DNA from 3 places in the Sphingobacterium sp. WM genome. Region 2 is predicted to be linked to each of the others. Evidence: riboswitches for the same ligand, from Rfam matches in the RefSeq annotation. Region 2 holds a riboswitch; each other region holds the start of a gene.
What was found. Region 2 has a riboswitch for thiamine pyrophosphate ahead of pnuC (nicotinamide riboside transporter PnuC). Riboswitches for the same ligand answer to the same signal wherever they lie in the genome.

Region 1 (2,276 bases), 420 kb from region 2:
CAATTGCAGGAAACAACTGTTTGGCAAAAGAAGCTCCTCCCTGAACACAAATCATTGACAATATAGCTGCCACAACAGCAAAATTAGCATTACGGGTCATACTAAAAATGAATAAGGATAATAATTAAATGCTCCCAAAAATAGTCTTTCCAAAGAACTATTGAGACCTTTTTTAATTAAATATTATGTAATGAGAAAGTTTGGGTGGAAAAATTATTAAAATGTTAAATTTAGTTATCGTATTAGCTTGATTATTTGCTATTTGTTAATTTAGAATGGATTCCTAAAATTGAAAAAAGGAGGACTTTTATATGCCAAACAAACCAATCATTTTCTGTTTATTTTTATTTTTTACCCTCTCCTATTCTTTCGCTCAAGTTTCGAAAAGATATACAGGTACTATTTATTCCATAGATAGCACCCTATTGATAAAAAATGTGGATGTGATTAATCTACGAACCCAGCAAATGATTCGTTCAGATTTTGATGGTTCTTTTGGCATTGATGCCAACCCGATGGATAGTATTGCATTTGTTCACCCCCATTGGACTAGGAAAAGTGTGCTTGCACGTGAATTGACGAAGGATATATACCTACAAAAAAAGGCCCTGGTCATTGAGGAGATTGTCATTATGGGGAATACGAAGGCGGCAAAAATCAGGGAATTAGAGCAAATGAAGAAGGATTACAATGTGAAGGGTGGGTTATATTATTCAGGAGAACCGCCTTGGTATCTGTTATTACCATTTGGGATGCCGACAGTGACCTATTTTTATGAAAAGTTCAGCAAGGCTGGCAGAGATGCGAGAAGGTTTGATGCCTTTATGAAACAAGAGATTAAAAACATGGAGGTGGATCAGATTTTTAATAAATCTACGATTACAGATGTTATTCCCATGGACACTGAAGAATTGGAAAAATTCATGGTAGAATATCGACCCGATTTTGAAGTTGCCCAATATTGGACGACTTATGACCTGCATGTTTATGTGAAAAAACATTACAAGGAATTTAAGGAAAAAAGCCCCTCAAAATAAGGCTTAAGGGATACCATAAATTATATGAAGCAAGAAAATTATTTCTTTTAGTTAAATCTATTGACTAACTTGCGAAAGCTTTAGGGGTGTCTGCAATATTTGCAGGCTGAGATTTTACCCTTATAACCTGATCTAGATCATACTAGCGTAGGGAAAAGTAAAATGTCTTCATGGGTGCGTCCTGTACCTATTGTAGCCATTCCTAAAGCATTAATGCTATAAATAAATTAGGAATGCTACTCATCATTAATCATCAAACAAAACATTTCAATTTAGGTTCCTTGAACCTGAAAGAACTAATGGATTTGGAGTTAAAAGGCAAAACCAAAGGGATTGCTGTGGCTTTGAATAATCAGGTAATCCCCAAGGATTCCTGGTCAGATCAACTTTTGAATGACAACGATTCCATACTAATCATTACTGCCACCCAAGGCGGATAAACCCGAAATTTTAAAGACATGACAGAACAAACAATTACAACCCAACCATTTCCCAATTCTAAGAAAGTATTTATTCCAGGGAAGATCCATCCTATTCAGGTAGCGATGCGAGAAATCAGTTTGAATCCAACAAAATTAAGCAATGGAGGTTTGGAGATAAATCCGCCTATCAGCATTTACGATACATCAGGGCCCTACACGGACGAAAAAAGTGAAATTGACATCCGCAAGGGAATCAGCAGAATTCGGGAACAATGGATTCTCGATCGTGCTGATGTCGAAATACTATCAGGTATTAGTTCGGATTACGGAATAGAAAGACTGAATGACCCCAATTTAGCGGATTTACGTTTTTCATATAACCATAAACCAAAGCGTGCATCAGCAGGACAAAATGTAACCCAATTACATTATGCAAAGCAAGGGATTATAACCGCGGAGATGGAATATGTAGCGATTCGTGAAAATCAAAAGATAGAACAGTTACAAGCTGCTACCAAATGCATGGCAGATCAACATTTGGGAGAGAGTTTTGGTGCAAATACTCCAAAATATATAACGCCAGAATTTGTAAGGGATGAAATTGCTGCCGGCAGGGCTATTATTCCAAACAATATCAACCATCCAGAGAGTGAGCCCATGATTATTGGTCGCAATTTTTTGGTGAAGATCAATGCCAATATTGGAAATAGTGCCGTTAGTTCCAGCATTGAAGAGGAAGTAGAGAAGGCTGTTTGGGCATGCAGATGGGGAGCTGATACCATTATGGATTTGTCAACTGGTAAAAACATCCATGAGA
Region 2 (2,276 bases):
AGAAAAGAGAAATCCTAGCAAAATTCGTGTTTATTGGTGCCGGTGGTCACTCCTTGTTATTATTGGAAAAATCGGGTATCCCAGAAGCAAAAGGATACGGTGGTTTCCCTGTGGGAGGTCAATGGTTAAGATGTAATAACGAAGAAATCATTAAACAACACCATGCCAAGGTATATGGAAAAGCATCTGTTGGTGCTCCACCAATGTCTGTACCGCATTTAGATACTCGTTATATCGACGGTAAACAAGCTTTACTTTTCGGTCCTTATGCTGGTTTCTCAACCAAATTCTTGAAAAAAGGATCCTACTTCGATTTACCTGCATCTATTAAGCTTTCAAATATCCGTCCTATGCTTTCTGCAGGATTGGATAACCTACCTCTAACAAAATATTTAATTACTGAGGTCATGAAAAAACCGCAGGATAAATTGGATTCATTGAAACAATTTATGCCAACGGCTAGATTGGAAGATTGGGAAATTGAAAAAGCTGGTCAACGTGTTCAGGTAATTAAAAAAGATCCTAAACATGGTGGTATCCTAGAATTTGGAACTGAAGTTGTATCCAGTGCAGATGGTTCTATCGCTGCATTATTGGGCGCTTCTCCAGGTGCATCTACATCGGTGGCTATCATGATCAACCTGTTGAAAAGATGTTTCCCTGATCGCGCTAAATCCGATTCTTACCGTAAGAAATTACGCGAAATGATTCCTTCATGGGGCAAAAAATTAAATGATGACGCAGAATTGTGTCAATCAACTAGAAATCGTACTTCTGCTATTTTGCAGATAGATAAATAATATTCATAATATCTTATGGGGTGCTAATATGTCTCGCTTCTGGCGAGACATATTTTTAGGCTGAGATGATACCCATTTTCGATGATCCATCGAAATGAACCTGATCCAGGTAATGCTGGCGTAGGAATAAATTATATCCTTTCCCTTGTCTCCATAAGTGCATAATCAATTCAGCGAAATTGGAGGAAATCTTAAATAATATTTTTCATACTTTAAAGGAAACTTCTTGGTTAGAAAGGTTTTCCGTAATCTGTGGTATCATCCAGGTTCTATTGTCCAAAAACAATAAGGTCTCAAATTATTTATTTGGAATCCTTGGAATTATTTCCGGAATGATGGTTTTATTTTCTGCCGGATTATATGCAGAAATTGCCTTACAGATCTATTATCTGGTCATGAGCATCTATGGTTGGTGGTTCTGGATGAGCAATAAAACCGCAAAGGAGCAACCAATATCCTACACAACAAAGACAGAATGGAAAATTGTCCTAACGATTGTCTTTGCAGGCTTCTTATTGTTTTACTTCCTGCTACGAAGTATTACAGACTCAGATGTTCCTGTTTGGGATGCCTGGGTGACTTCAACCGCTTGGGCTGGAATGTGGTTACTGGCAAAAAGAAAAATTGAAAACTGGATTTTATTAAATATCAGTAACCTTTTTGCAATCCCACTTTTGATTCATAAAGACCTCTATCTATTTGCTGCCCTAACAACATTTTTATTCGTGATCGCGATTTTCGGATTCTTTAAATGGAAGAAAATTATGCAATCACAAAACGTAGATCAATTAAATTTCAATTAATGCTTAGTCAAGAACAAATCAATATCATTAAGGAATTACAGCCTTTAGGTATTAAACATAAATCCCTAACAAAGGAGCAGTTAGAGTTTACTTACCGAAATAACTGGTTTAATTTATGGGTTCCCAAAAATTTAAATGGTCTTGAAATGCCATTTCCTCAAGGTCTGGATTTACTCGAAGAATTAGCCTATTATGATGGCGGATTTGCTTGGACAGTAACTTTATGTGCTGGAGCAAATATGTTTGCAGGTTTTATTGACCCTAAACTCTCTGAAAAACTATGGTCAGATCCTAAAATATGTTTGGGTGGAAGTGGAAGAGTCGGAGGGAAGGCCATTGACCTGGAAGATCATTATGTAGTGTCAGGCTTTTGGAGCTATGCAACTGGTGCACCCCATTTAACTCATTTTACTTTTAATGCTGAAATCATAAAAGATGGAGAAACTGTAAAAACAGATTCAGGAGAACCTCTTTATTATTCCTTTTTAGTGCCACGGGAAAATGTGTTGATTGAATATGATTGGGATACCTTCGGATTGGAATGTACAGCAAGCCATTCATTCTCTATTCAGAATCTAAAGGTAAAAAAGGAAAATGCATTTATGCTAGACCCTAACAATAAAACTTCTGCTTCAGCATTGTTTAATATTCCATTTATGCCCTTTGCTGAACT
Region 3 (2,276 bases), 1.8 Mb from region 2:
CTCCAGATTGTCCATTGGTTTGAATTCTTCATAATAACCTGCTCCACGAGTGTAATGTAAAGCTGTATTAAATATCATCTTCTCAGATTGACGATAAGAATAATTTAAATGAGCATGTGTTTGGGTATAGTTATCAGTCTGATTATCGTAAGTATAGTAATTGTATTTACGATTGCCATTTAAGAATCTATCGCGTTCAGTACCGGAGAGCCAAAGGTTTTCAGCATATTCTTCGATTCGGTAACCATTTTCTTTGAATAAAGGTTCAGCTACGCCATACCAAGCTTGATAGGTCTTCTCTTTACCTGAGAAAACAGTCGCTTTTAGGCTGTGTTTGTCAGTGTAAAGGCCCGCATCAACATACATGGATTTCAGGTTTGAAGAAGCGCGTTCCACATAGCCGTCTGATGAGATCCTGGAGAGTCTGGCATTAAAAGCGAATTTATTGTTAATTAAGCCAGACCCAGCCTTAATAGTGTTTTTCCAAGAGTTGTATGATCCAAATGAGTTATTCAGTTCCAGATAAGGCTTAGTTTCCAAAGCGTCGGTTTGAATATTTAGGGATGCTCCAAATGCGGAGGGGCCATTTGTAGAGGTTCCAATACCACGTTGAATCTGAATACTTTCCGTGCTGGATGCAAAGTCAGGCAGGTTAACAAAGAAAGAGCCCATAGATTCCGGGTTATTCAACGGAATACCATTGAGGGTGACATTGATACGTTCGCTATCAGACCCCCGGATCGTCATACTGGTATACCCGATACCAGCACCTGCATCGGATCCAATAACCACTCCAGGTGTTTGATCCAGTAAATAGGGGATATCCTGACCTAGATTATTTTTATTGATATCTTCCTTGGTTATGGTTTTATATGTTGTTGCAGAATTCTCCTTAGCGCGGGTTGCTGAAACGTAAACTTCTTCAAATTGGAGGACTTGGTCTTTTAATTGAATGGAAAAATTAGCTTGATTTACGGGATTAATTCTTGAAATCTCGGATTTATAACCAATAAAAGAAATTTTTAAGTTATAGAATTGGTTGTTTAAGTTGTCAAAAACGGCGATTCCGTCCTGATTTGTGGATTTAGCCTGGCCATCAATAGCGACGGTTGCACCATTTGCAGAGGCTCCAGATTTGTCTAAAACCCTTACAGTTAACTTTTGTTGAGCAAAGCTCATTAATACAATCAAACATAAGGCTAAAGATGCCCAAAGCTTGTTAAACATAATAAAAAAAATGTTTTAAAGAGTTAAACTTTCTTGTTGAAAGGGGTTACAACAAGTTCTATTTAACCGCCCTATCCCTACGCTGGCATTATCCAGATCAGGTATGTATTTCATGTAAGTTATTGAAATACAGGGTATAATCTCAGCCTGTTTTTGTGTTTATTAACAAGGCACCCCTAATCGATAGGGCAAACATAGGCTTTTGGCTAAATAAAACAAAATTTAAATATATTTGTAACAAATTCGTAATTATTATTTTATTAGTTAAACTCCTAGTATTTTTTTGTAAATTGCCAACATTGCCTCCAAGAGGCTAATTACGCTAACTTTTAAAAAACGGAACTATTAATTTCTTATGAAGTATTACGCTGCTGATGTCGTGTTTCCTGTTGCAGGTCCTGCCATTAAAAAGGGGGTTGTTGCGATGGATGATCAAGGAGTTGTGAAAGGTGTTTTCAATCCTGGTGAAATTGATGAAAATTTGGTAGAGCAATTCAAAGGAGCATTAATCCCTGGGTTTGTGAATGCACATTGTCATCTTGAATTATCCCATATGCTTGGTGTAGTGCCTCGAAATACGGGTTTACCTACTTTTCTTTCTACGGTTATCAATGAACGTGGAAACCATGAAGAGAAGGTTGAAGCTGCGATGGAAGAAGCAGATAAGTTGATGTATGAGAATGGAATTCAAGCCGTTGGAGACCATGTAAACTCAGCCGTAACAGCAAAGATCAAAGAAACAAGTCCTATTAAGTATCATACTTTTGTGGAAGTAATGGCAACGAATAAAGAAGATGTTGTTACTCGAATCGATAATGCCAAAGAAATTGAGTTTCATTTTGATTATAAACACTCCTCAATTACTCCACACGCGCCGTATTCAGGTTCAAAATTCTTATTTAAGACCTTAAAGAAAGCTATTAGTGAAGATAATATCATCAGTATCCATAATCAGGAGAGTGATGAAGAAAATAAATTGTTCCGCTATAATAAAGGAGAGTTTTTAGAATTCTTTAAGAAAATGAATTTAGCAATGGAGGACTTTAGAG

Region 1: linked by a shared signal. The riboswitch ahead of thiS (sulfur carrier protein ThiS) and the one ahead of pnuC (nicotinamide riboside transporter PnuC) in region 2 are both predicted to bind thiamine pyrophosphate.
Region 3: linked by a shared signal. The riboswitch ahead of PZ892_RS15550 (TonB-dependent receptor) and the one ahead of pnuC (nicotinamide riboside transporter PnuC) in region 2 are both predicted to bind thiamine pyrophosphate.

Annotation. Positions count from the first base shown of each region.
Region 1 covers NZ_CP120709.1:1,415,427-1,417,702, reverse strand. Annotated here, with positions in the region: gene PZ892_RS06050 (DMT family transporter) at 1-100, opposite strand, end outside; gene PZ892_RS06045 (hypothetical protein) at 312-1,037, shown strand; TPP riboswitch at 1,110-1,208, shown strand; gene thiS (sulfur carrier protein ThiS) at 1,271-1,477, shown strand; gene thiC (phosphomethylpyrimidine synthase ThiC) at 1,496-2,276, shown strand, end outside.
Region 2 covers NZ_CP120709.1:1,835,222-1,837,497, forward strand. Annotated here, with positions in the region: gene PZ892_RS07795 (malate:quinone oxidoreductase) at 1-800, shown strand, start outside; TPP riboswitch at 807-944, shown strand; gene pnuC (nicotinamide riboside transporter PnuC) at 980-1,603, shown strand; gene PZ892_RS07805 (acyl-CoA dehydrogenase) at 1,603-2,276, shown strand, end outside.
Region 3 covers NZ_CP120709.1:3,644,637-3,646,912, reverse strand. Annotated here, with positions in the region: gene PZ892_RS15550 (TonB-dependent receptor) at 1-1,227, opposite strand, end outside; TPP riboswitch at 1,285-1,415, opposite strand; gene PZ892_RS15545 (amidohydrolase family protein) at 1,583-2,276, shown strand, end outside.